Regions from separate parts of the Cupriavidus sp. GW823-FHT07B10 genome, predicted to be linked through region 1. Evidence: predicted binding sites of a transcription regulator. Region 1 holds the regulator's gene; the other holds the start of a gene.
The links. Region 1 encodes NrdR, which represses ribonucleotide reductase genes. Its sites were predicted from a motif close to CACNANATNTNGTG; they were not measured.
Positions count from the first base shown of each region.

Region 2: a site for NrdR is predicted at 3,831-3,844, ahead of AC1Q6V_RS31205 (ribonucleoside-diphosphate reductase subunit alpha). Genes of this name have one in related genera too.

Region 1 covers NZ_JBXAGS010000002.1:209,210-215,223, reverse strand. The annotation lists gene AC1Q6V_RS05820 (PilW family protein) at 1-943, opposite strand, end outside; gene pilV (type IV pilus modification protein PilV) at 945-1,574, opposite strand; gene nrdR (transcriptional regulator NrdR) at 1,707-2,174, opposite strand; gene glyA (serine hydroxymethyltransferase) at 2,331-3,578, opposite strand; ZMP/ZTP riboswitch at 3,703-3,848, opposite strand; gene ybgC (tol-pal system-associated acyl-CoA thioesterase) at 4,004-4,408, shown strand; gene tolQ (protein TolQ) at 4,405-5,088, shown strand; gene tolR (protein TolR) at 5,159-5,602, shown strand; gene tolA (cell envelope integrity protein TolA) at 5,639-6,014, shown strand, end outside.
Region 2 covers NZ_JBXAGS010000024.1:18,872-24,885, reverse strand. The annotation lists gene AC1Q6V_RS31220 (sensor histidine kinase) at 1-1,309, shown strand, start outside; gene AC1Q6V_RS31215 (sigma-54-dependent transcriptional regulator) at 1,335-2,960, shown strand; gene ampD (1,6-anhydro-N-acetylmuramyl-L-alanine amidase AmpD) at 2,957-3,574, shown strand; gene AC1Q6V_RS31205 (ribonucleoside-diphosphate reductase subunit alpha) at 4,070-6,014, shown strand, end outside.

The DNA of each region.
Region 1 (6,014 bases):
GCGTGAAGGATGTGTCGTTGCCCGGCGAGCCCGGGAACAGGCGCCCGAACAGGCGGAAGGTTGGCGGATCCTGAGGCGATGCGCTGGCGGTATCGCCCATCAGCACCATGGCAATCTTTATGGCGACGACGTTCTGCCAGGTGGTGGGCAGGGCCAGCACCTCGGTGGCCGACAGGAAGCGGTCCGGGGTCTGGTCGAAATTCGTATCCATGCCGTAAAGCACCTGGAAGACTTCGACGCCTGAGATCAGCGAAACAGCCTGGTACGCCGTGCCGGCCGTGAGGATTTCCTTGTTGGCGGCGTCCCGTGGACGATAGCCGCACATCAGCTGAGGCATGCCGCCGGCATCGTTGCTGACATAGAAGACCGCCATGCCGCGCGCTAGGTCTGCGTCTTCCCAGGCCTGCGGCTCGGCGACGCCATTGCCGGAGCAGTCGATCATGCTGTTGTCCGGGACGGTGCGGTCCTGCTGCGTGCCGGAGCCGAAGAAGCGGACCTGCAGCACATCGCTCTTGTTCACGGCACCCGCTTGGGCCGGACACGCGAGGTTTTGCGCCGGATTGCCGAGATCTTGCGCGGGGGCGCCGCAGCTGTCGAGGCCGCTGATGGTCGGCGACAGGCTCGTGGTGGTGAGCATGACGCCTCCGGGGCTGGGCGCGGGAGGCCCGCTGGCGCCGGGAGAGGCCGCAGCGCTGTTGCCCGCATAGTTGCTCCACGCGGCCTGGCGCACGATCCGAACCACGGTATCCACCGCAAAGCGGCCTTTCTCATCCAGTGCAGTGGTGTCATCGATGCTGTTGTAGTTGGCTCGTCCGGTCAGGTAGAGCGCCGCGGCAGCCATGATCAGGAGCAGGCTCAGCGTCATCGCCACCATCAGCTCCACCAGCGACAGCCCCAGTTGACGATGCCGGCCGGCGTTCAGATACATCCTGGCATTGCGCATGTCAGTTCACCGTACCCTGCGTAGCCACGATGACCATCTGGGGGCGCGTGCCCATATCGGACATGTCGACCCGTGCTGCCACTGTTTTGGCGGCAAGCCGCGAGATCCAGCCGATCTTGATGACAATCGGTGCGTCGTCCGCGCGGCCAGTGGCCGATGGCGTGCATCCCCATGAGAAGCCGGTAGTCTGGTCGTAGGCGACCATGTCCCGGCAAATCACGGCGCGTCCGCCAGGCAGGCCTGTGCTGACACGCTCCCAGAACTCTGCGACATCGAAATCCGCCAGTTGCTGCGCGCACCCGGCCGCCGTGCCCGGGCAGGCGATCGCGTACGGGCTGTTTGCTGCCGTGAGCGCGGGCGGCTGCCCGGTGGCAGTGTCGATGAAGTAGCGGTTCGGGATGATGGCTTCCGCCGCCGCGCCGGTTTGCGAGACGGCCGGATTGGCACGCATGCGCTCGGCCATCTCGGTGGCCAGCTGCATGGCAGTGGTGTCGTAGGAAGCTTGTTGCGTGAAGCGGGATGAATTCAGCAGCAGGCTGGCGACGCCGAGCACGCCAACCGCCAGAACGACAATTGCCACCAATGCTTCGAGCATGGCAAAGCCGGCTGCCCCGCGGCAGCGTTGACCCATTCTGACCCCCGTCAAAAGACGTCCGACTTCGTTAACTTCTTTTTTTGGTCTGCAATCCCGGGCCCTTTTAATATGCGACAGCGGGCCTTGCGGAAATGCAACGGGGATTAAACAACGATTTTGTTACTTTTGCTACCCCTTCCGGGGGGTGGACGCCGCAAACTCATCCAGCACGTCGCGGAATTCCGACACGTCCTCAAAGCTCCGGTACACCGAAGCAAAGCGGATATACGCGATCTTGTCGAGCTTGCGCAATTCGCGCATCACCAGTTCGCCGACCTGGCTGCTGGGGATTTCTTTCTCTCCCAGTGCCAGCAGTTTTTCTTCGATGCGGGTGATGGCTTCGTCGATGGCTTCGGCCGAGACCGGGCGCTTGCGCAGCGCCAGGCGCATGGAATCCTTCAGCTTGGCGCGCGTGTAGTCCACGCGCGAGCCGTTTTTCTTGACGATGGCGGGGAAGAACAGCTCGATCCGCTCATAGGTGGTGAAGCGGCGGTCGCAGGCTTCGCAGCGGCGGCGCCGGCGCACGGCATCGCCGTCTTCCGACATGCGCGTGTCGAGTACCTGGGTATTGGAATGACCGCAAAAGGGGCATTTCATGCCGGACCACCTTCAGTTGAACCCCGTCGCCTTGTCCGTGTTGTCGTTCTGCGGAGGCGGGGCGGGTTGGCGAGGCCCGCAAGCCGGTGCCCGAGGACGCCGGCTTGCGGAGCTGCCGGCCGCTCATGCGGAATCCGCATGGGCGGCCTCGATGCATCAGCCGTAGACCGGGAAACGCTTGGTCAGGGCTGCCGCCTGCTCGCGCACGCTGGCGATATTAGCGGCGTCGTGCGGGTTGTCCAGCACATCGGCAATCAGGTTGCCGACGATGCGGGCTTCTTCTTCCTTGAAGCCGCGCGTGGTCATGGCCGGCGAGCCCAGGCGGATGCCCGAGGTCACGAACGGCTTTTCCGGATCGTTGGGGATGGCGTTCTTGTTGACGGTGATATGCGCCTCGCCCAGGATGCGCTCGGCTTCCTTGCCGGTGATGTTCTTGGCGCGCAGGTCAACCAGCATCACGTGGCTTTCGGTGCGGCCCGAGACGATGCGCAGGCCGCGCGCGATCAGGGTCTCGGCCAGCACGGCGGCGTTCTTCACCACTTGCTGCTGGTATTCCTTGAACTCAGGCGTCAGCGCTTCCTTGAAGGCGACGGCCTTGCCGGCGATCACGTGCATCAGCGGGCCGCCCTGGATGCCGGGGAAGATCGCCGAGTTGATGGCCTTCTCGTGCTCGGCCTTCATCAGGATCACGCCGCCGCGCGGGCCGCGCAGGCTCTTGTGCGTGGTGGTGGTGACGAAGTCGGCGTGCGGCACCGGGTTGGGGTAGACACCCGCGGCGATCAGGCCGGCGTAGTGGGCCATGTCGACCATGAAGTAAGCGCCGATCGACTTGGCAACCTTGCTGATGCGCTCGAAGTCGATGCGCAGCGCGAAGGCCGAGGCGCCGGCGATGATCAGCTTGGGCTTCTTCTCCTGGGCCAGCTTTTCCAGCGCGTCGTAGTCGATGTCTTCCTGGGCGTTCAGGCCGTAGCTGACCACGTTGAACCACTTGCCGCTCATGTTCAGGGCCATGCCGTGGGTCAGGTGGCCGCCTTCGGCCAGGCTCATGCCCATGATGGTGTCGCCCGGCTTGAGCACGGCGAAGTACACGCCCTGGTTGGCCTGCGAGCCCGAGTTGGGTTGCACGTTGGCGGCTTCGGCGCCGAACAGCTGCTTGACGCGGTCAATGGCCAGCTGCTCGACGACGTCGACGTACTCGCAGCCGCCGTAGTAGCGCTTGCCGGGATAGCCCTCGGCGTACTTGTTGGTCAGCTGCGAACCCTGGGCGGCCATCACGGCCGGCGAGGTGTAGTTCTCGGAGGCGATCAGCTCGATGTGGTCTTCCTGGCGCTGGTTCTCCTGCTGGATGGCGGCAAAGACCTCGGGGTCGATCTGGTCGATCGTAAAACGGCTGCGTTCGAACATGGCGAAACTCGTCTGAAAAATAGGGAATCCGATTCACGCATCGGGGGTAGGGCGCGCGGGGAAGGCTAGCGGCGACCAGCACCGGCGGCTTCTAACCGTCGGTGCAGGGCGCACCCTGCTTCCCATTCGCTGCCCAGGCGAGCGGCAGGCGCAAGCAACTTCACGCCTAGGCGTGCTGAACGTTACGCGAACGCGCAATGAACGTCACGCCAGAGAACTTGCGCTTCCTCGTGGTAGTGCCCACTGACTTCGCCAGTCGCGCAAGATGGAATGGTTGCGCGCAGTGTAGCGCGAGGCGGGCGCCCGCCGCAAGCCGTCGGCCCCGCCAGGCAAGCGCTGGCAAGGGCTGGCCAGCAACTTGCTGTTGCAAAGTCGTCATGCGGGTTTACACGAAACCGCTATCGCTCTCCGTTACAATTGCGGCCATGACAAACTTTGTCTGGACCCTGCGGGTGTACTGGGAAGACACCGACGCGGGCGGCGTAGTGTTCTACGCCAACTACCTGAAGTTCTTCGAGCGCGCCCGCACCGAGTGGCTGCGTGCGCTCGGCATCGAGCAGCAATCACTCGCCGACGAGGCGGGCGTGGTCTTTATCGTCCGCAGCACGGCAGTGGACTACAATGCGCCCGCCCGGCTGGATGACCAGCTCGAGATCCGCACGCGCATCGACCGGGTCGGCCCGGCGTCGGTCCAGTTCACCCAGGAAGCCTGGCGTGGCGAGCTGATGCTGGCCTCTGGCGCGATCCGTGTTGGGTGTGTCGATCGAAGCACTTTCCGTCCCGCCCCGATTCCCGACCCCGTTCTAGCTACCATCAAGTCCGCACGATGAATCCCGTGACCGTCACGCAAGACATGTCGATCGTAACGCTGGTGCTCCACGCCAGCCTGCTGGCACAGGCCGTCATGGCGCTGTTGCTCGTCATGTCGCTGTTTTCGTGGACCTATATCTTCCGCAAGCACCTGGCGCTGCGCTCGGCGCGCACCCAGACCGAGGGGTTCGAACGCGACTTCTGGGCCGGCGGCGACCTGCAGGCGCTATATAACAGTGCCGTCAACAACCGCCACAACACCGGCGCGCTGGAGCGGATCTTTGAATCCGGCATGGGCGAGTTCCTGAAGGCGCGTGAGCGCGGCAACGAAGCCGGCGCGCTGCTCGATGCGGCCCGGCGCGCGATGCGCGCGGCCTACCAGCGCGAGATGGATGTGCTGGAATCGCATCTGCCGTTCCTGGCGTCGGTGGGTTCGGTGAGCCCGTATATCGGCCTGTTCGGCACGGTCTGGGGGATCATGAACGCTTTCCGCGGCCTGTCGAATGTGCAGCAGGCGACGCTCGCATCGGTGGCCCCCGGTATTGCCGAGGCGCTGGTGGCGACCGCGATCGGCCTGTTCGCTGCCATTCCCGCTGTGATCGCCTACAACCGCTATGCCACGGAGATCGACCGCCTGGCGATCCGGTTCGAGAGCTTCATGGAGGAGTTCCTGAACATCCTGCAACGGCAGGCGCGTTAACTGCAACGTATCGAATCTAATCCAGACGGTCCGGGCGCAAGCCCGGGCCGGCGTTTCCAGGAGTCCTGCAATGGCAGCCATTCAGCGCCGTGGCGGCTCGCGCCGCCGGGCCAGCGCCGACATCAATGTCGTGCCGTACATCGACGTCATGCTCGTGCTGCTGGTCATCTTCATGGTGGCGGCGCCGATCGTGAGCCCCGCCACCGTCGACCTGCCCACCGTGGCCAACGCCACGCCGCAGCAGAAGGCGCCGCCGATCGTAGTCACCGTGCACGAGAGTGGCCAGCTGACCGCGCGCGGCAAGGACAGCGCCGGCAATGCCTTCGAGCGCAAGCTCGACAAGCAGGGCCTGCTCGACTTCGTGCACCAGCGCCAGAACGAGAATCCCGACCAGCCGGTGGTGATTGCCGCCGACCGCGCGGTCAAGTACGAGGCGGTGCTGGACGTGATGTCGATCCTGAAAGCCGACGGCGTCAAGCGCGTCGGCCTGATGGTCAAGTCCAAGACCTCCTGACGCATTGAAGCGCCTATCTGATTGCCGTTGCGCCTGATGAAGACCGTCGCCGCCTATCCCTACCAGCCGGTCAAGGAGCGGGGAACCCTGCGTTCCTTCCTGTTCGCGCTCTTCATGCACATGCTGCTGGCTGTCGTGCTGTACTACGGCGTGCGCTTGCAGAGCAGCACCCCCGTCGGCGCCGAGGCCGAGCTGTGGGAAGAGATTCCGGCCGCCACCGCGCCCCCGCCGCCGCCGGAGCCGGTGGTGCAGCCGCGCCCGGCCCCGCCGCTGCCCGAGGTGAAGAGCAAGGTCGAGGACGACGCCGACATCGCGCTGGAACGCCAGAAGCGCCGTGCCGAGGCGGCGGCGCGTGAAGAGGCCGAGCGCAAGCAGGCGGCTGCCCGCAAGGAAGCCGAGCGTAAAGAGGCGG
Region 2 (6,014 bases), on a different contig from region 1:
GCTGCTGGGCGTGCAGCCGCATGAGCGCATCTACTCGCGCCGGCTGGGTGGTGCGGCAGGTCAGGGCGGAGAAGCAGTGCTGTTCGACCTGCGCCGCATCCCGCGCCTGCAGCCGCTGATGGAGATGCTGCGCGACTGGCTGCACAGCAAGGACGACGTGCCGCGCATCCTGCAGCTGCTGCCGATGGCGTCCGGCACCGCGCTGGCCGACGGCACCATGCAGCACACCCGGCTGCGGCTGCGCTTTGTGCTGCCGGGGCTGGCAGGATTGCGCTCGACCATGGCGCATGGCCGCACCGTGCCGGCCACGCTGGATACCGCCGCCTGGAGCGAACTGTCGCCCGAAGCCGCCGGCCGCCTGCGCCTGGCCATCGCCCAGAACGAGGCCATGGCCTGGTCGCAGGAGGATGAGGCCCTGTTGCGCAACGAGATGCGCGACACCGTGCTGGTCCATATCGAAAGCTGGGAACGCATCGCCGAGCAGGTGCAGCAGGAAAAGCTGGCCGCCATGGGCCGGCTGGTGGCCAGCATCGCGCACCAGATCCGCAACCCGCTGGCGGCAATCAGCCAGGCCAGCGAGCTGCTGGGCGATTCCGGCCGGCGCGATCCCGCCGCGCAGGACCATGGCGGCGCCGATGTCGATATCGACGCCCGCCTGCTGCGCATCATCAACGACAACGTGCGCCGGCTGGACCAGGTGGTGTCAGACGTGCTGCAGATGTCGCGCCGCCCGCGCACCGGCCGCAGCACCGTGCACCTGGCGCAGGCGCTGCCCGAGATCGTCGAGCGCTGGCGCGCCGAAATGCGCTCGCGCCGCCCGCGCGCCGGCGAGACCCGCCCGGCGGGCCGGGCCGACATCAACGCCAATGCCATCCGGCTGACCGTGGACGTGGCCCAGCCGGTGGTGTTCGACGCCTCGCAGCTGCAGCAGGTGCTGGGCAACCTGCTGGACAACGCCTGGCGCTACTGCAGCCGGCTGCCGGGATCGATCCGGCTGCTGGCGCATGCGCTGGACCAGCACCATGCCGAGCTGATCGTCTGGAACGACGGCGCCGAAGTCGCGCGCGAGCACCAGCGCAGCCTGTTCGAACCGTTCTTCACCAGCAACGCCCAGGGCACCGGGCTGGGCCTGTTCATGGCGCGCGAGCTGTGCGGCGCCAATGACGCCCAGGTGCGCTACGGCGCCATCGCCTTGCCGGCGCTGTTGGAGCGCACTGGCATGCTGGCCGCCGCCGCGCGCGATACACTGCCGGCCAAGGCTTTCGTGCTGACGCTGCGCATCGAGAGTGCCGATGCGGCCGCCGCCTGACCTGTCCCAACCCAGCCACCACCCCATGCCACCCCGAATGTCCCGAGCGCCCGATCCCATCCTGGTCATCGACGACGAGGCCGACCTGCGCGAGCTGCTGGACATCTCGATCCGCCGCATGGGCCATGACGTGGTGCTGGCCGGCTCGCTCGCCGAGGCGCGCGAGAAGCTGGCGCAGCGCCGCTACAGCCTGGTGCTGACCGACATGCGCCTGGGCGACGGCCTGGGCATCGAGATCGTGCGCCAGCTGTCGGCCGCGCCGGAACGCATCCCGGTGGCGGTCATCACCGCCTACGGCAGCGCCGACAACGCCGTGGAAGCACTCAAGGCCGGCGCCTTCGACTACATCGCCAAGCCGGTATCGCTGGAGCAGCTGCGCAGCCTGGTGCTGAACGCGCTGGGCCGCCAGCAACGCGACAGCACCGATGCCGAAGCCGCCGCGGCCGAGCAGGCCGCCGACCGCGCCGCCGCCCTGCTGCCCGGCCATTCCGCCGCCATGCTGGAGGTGCGCCGTTCGCTGTCGCGGCTGGCGCGCAGCATGGCGCCGGTGGTGATCAGCGGCGAATCCGGCAGCGGCAAGGAGCGCGCCGCGCGCGCCATCCACGCGACCAGCGGCCGGGCCGCGCATCCGTTTATCGCCGTCAACTGCGGCGCCATCCCCGAGAACCTGATGGAGTCCGAGTTCTTCGGCCATGTCAAAGGCGCCTTCACCGGTGCCGACGGGGAGCGCGGCGGCTTCTTCCAGGCCGCCAACGGCGGCACGCTGCTGCTCGACGAGGTGGCCGACCTGCCGCTGCCGATGCAGGTCAAGCTGCTGCGCGCGCTGCAGGAGCGCCGCGTGCGCAAGATCGGCGCCAGCCGCGAAGACGCCGTCGACGTGCGCGTGATGTGCGCCAGCCACAAGGACCTGGCGGCGATGGTGTCGGCCGGGCAGTTCCGGCAGGACTTGTACTACCGCCTGAACGTGCTGGCGCTGCGCATGCCCACGCTGCGCGAGCGCGGTGAAGACATCCCGGTGCTGGCGCGCGCCATCCTGGACCACCTGGCGGTGCGCTACGGCGACCCGCGCCCCAAGCGGCTGTCGCCGGCGGCGCTGCAACGGCTGGTGGCCTATCCGTTCCCCGGCAACGTGCGCGAGCTGGAGAACCTGCTGGAGCGCGCCTACGCCTTTGCCGAGAGCGAAGAGATCGAGCTGGCCGACCTGGGCCCGCTGGACGCCGGCGCCGAGCGCGCCGGGCTGATGCATGCCCCCGCGCCGGCGATGGCGCCCACCAACTATTCCGCCCCCTGGGGCGCCGCAGGCATGTGGGCGCCGGTGCCGCCGGCCGCCGCTCCCGCGCCGGCCCCGGCAGAGCCGCCGCCCGTGGTGCCCGCCCCGGCCAGCGCGCCCGAACCCGAGCCCGCCGGCGATCCCGCCGAACGCGCCTGCCGCGGCATCGTCTTCCCGATCGACCTGCAAGCCAGGCTGGAAGCCGTGGAGCGCGAGCTGATCCTGCAGGCGCTGGCGCAGACCAACTTCAACCGCACCGCGGCCGCGCCGCTGCTGGGCCTGAACCTGCGCCAGCTGCGCTACCGTATCCAGCAACTGGGCATCCGCGAGGCCATGGACGCCGCCGAACGCAGCACCGTGGAAGGCGAGGGCACGTCATGAGCAAGCCCGAGCACCGCTATCTGCCAGAGGCCGACGGCTGGGTCCCCGCCGCGCGCCGCGTGCCGTCACCAAACTTTGACGAGCGCCCGGCCGGCATGCCGGTGGACCTGGTGGTGCTGCACAACATCAGCCTGCCGCCCGGCCAGTTCGGCAGCGGCGACATCGAGGCCTTCTTCCAGAACCGGCTCGATCCCAACAAGCACCCGTACTTTGCCACCATCCACCAGGTGCAGGTGTCCGCGCACTTCCTGGTCACGCGCGAGGGGGAACTGGTGCAGTTTGTCCCGTGCACGCAGCGGGCCTGGCACGCCGGACAGTCCGACTTCTTCGGCCGCGCCCGCTGCAACGATTTCTCCATCGGCATCGAGATCGAGGGCTGCGACGACCTGCCGTTCACCCTGGCCCAGTACGACACCGTGGCCGCGCTGGTGCCGGCGCTGCTGGCCGTCTACCCGGTGCGCGCGATTGCTGGGCACAGCGACATCGCCCCGGGGCGCAAGACCGATCCCGGCCCGCATTTCGACTGGGCACGCTTTGCCAGGCAGGCCGGCGTGGCGCCCGGCATGTTGCCCTACCAGTGCCCTGGCGCGGCTGGCCAGGTGACGAATTCTTAACGTCATTCCCCATCCCCGTGCGCCCCGTTCCGGCGCACATGCCCTGCCTCGGGGTGGGGCTATCGCAACCTCGCAACAATCAAAAAAATTTTTGTGAAATGTGCAGTTGCGAACGGTCTGGCGAAAACCCTTGCGAGTATTAGGCTTGCGGGCATGTGGCGCTGCCGCATCGGCGCAACCGCCCCCGAAATAGCGCTTGTCAAGACTGGTCATTCGGATTCGTTTCACTATACTTAGCCCAGTTTCACGCATCACACACTATATCTAGTAGTCAAACCGGGGAGCCGGCCCCAAGGGTGAGTCAGGGATCACGAAGTTCGTGCATCGTCTCGAAACCGCCCGCTAAGGCCAGCGAATCACAAGAGTCCCTGGCGAAATGTTCACGTAAAGGCAGTCTATCCGCCCCCGACCTCACGCCGGGAGGGACGTTCTTTTCGCCGCATTTCGCCAGGGACTCTTTTGTCTCTTATTTCCAGGGTAAAAAAAGGAGTTCTCATGCAAACGGCCCAGAACGAAATCACCACGGGTGGCGCCGCCGCCGGTATTGCACCGACCGCGCAGCAGACCCCCGCCAACGCCGCCAATACGAACTACCCGGATCACAAGATCATTCGACGCAACGGCGCCGTGGTGGCTTTCGAGCCGTCCAAGATCGCCGTTGCCATGACCAAGGCCTTCCTCGCCGTGAACGGCGGGCAGGGCGCCGCGTCCGCGCGTGTGCGCGAGATCGTCGAGCAACTGACTGACAACGTCGTGCGCGCACTGGTGCGCAGCCGCCCCAACGGCGGCGCCATCCATATCGAAGACGTGCAGGACCACGTGGAACTGGCGCTGATGCGCTCGGGCGAGCATGAAGTGGCCCGCGCCTACGTGCTGTACCGCGAGAAGCGCAAGGACGAGCGCGCCCAGGCCAACGCCCAGGCCGTGGCCCGCGTGCAGGAAGGCGGCATCTCGGTCAACGTGACCGATGGCGGCGTCACGCACGTGCTGGACATCGCCGCGCTGCATGACCTGATCGACAACGCCTGCAGCGGCCTTGGCAACGCAGTGAGCGCCGAGCCGATCCTGAAGGAAACCCTGAAGAACCTGTACGAAGGCGTGCCGATGACGCAGGTGTACGACTCCGCCATCCTGGCCGCGCGTACCCTGATTGAAAAGGACCCGAACTACAGCCAGGTTACCGCCCGTATCCTGCTGCACACGATCCGCAAGGAAATCCTGGGTGCCGAAGTGACCCAGGGCGAGATGTCCAGCCGCTACGCCGAGTACTTTCCCAAGTTCATCGCCCGCGGCATCGAAGCCGAGCTGCTCGATGAAAAGCTGGCCACCTTCGACCTGGCCCGCCTGGGCGCCGCGCTGGACGCCGGCCGCGACTTCCAGTTCAACTACCTGGGCCTGCAGACCCTGTACGACCGCTACTTCCTGCATATCGATGAAACCCGCATCGAAATGCCGCAGGCCTTCTTCATGCGCGTGGCCATGGGCCTGGCGCTGAACGAGAAGGACCGCGAAGCGCGCGCCATCGAGTTCTACCAGCTGCTGTCGTCGTTCGACTTCATGTCGTCCACGCCGACGCTGTTCAACTCCGGCACCCGCCGCTCGCAGCTGTCGTCGTGCTACCTGACCACGGTGTCGGACGACCTGGAAGGCATCTACGAAGCGCTGAAGGAAAACGCGCTGCTGTCCAAGTTCGCCGGCGGCCTGGGCAATGACTGGACCAACGTGCGCGCGCTCGGCTCGCACATCAAGGGCACCAACGGCAAGAGCCAGGGCGTGGTCCCGTTCCTGAAGGTGGTGAACGACACCGCCGTGGCCGTGAACCAGGGCGGCAAGCGCAAGGGCGCCGTCTGCGCCTACCTGGAAACGTGGCACCTGGACATCGAAGAGTTCCTGGAACTGCGCAAGAACACCGGCGACGACCGCCGCCGCACCCACGACATGAACACGGCCAACTGGATCCCGGACCTGTTCATGAAGCGCGTGATGGAAGGCGGTGAGTGGACCCTGTTCTCGCCCGCCACCTGCCCGGACCTGCACGACAAGGTCGGCAAGGAATTCGAGAAGGCCTACCTGGGCTATGAAGCCAAGGCCGCCAGCGGCGAACTGAAGCTGTTCAAGAAGCTGCCGGCGCTGCAACTGTGGCGCAAGATGCTGGGCATGCTGTTCGAGACCGGCCACCCGTGGATCACCTTCAAGGATCCTTGCAACATCCGCAGCCCGCAGCAGCACGTCGGCGTCGTCCACAGCTCCAACCTGTGCACGGAAATCACGCTCAACACCAATGAGAGCGAGATCGCCGTCTGCAACCTGGGCTCGGTCAACCTGGTCGCCCACATGGCGAAGCAGGCCGACGGCACCTACGCGCTGGATCACGCCAAGCTGCAGAAGACCGTGCGCACCGCCATGCGCATGCTCGACAACGTGATCGACATCAACTACT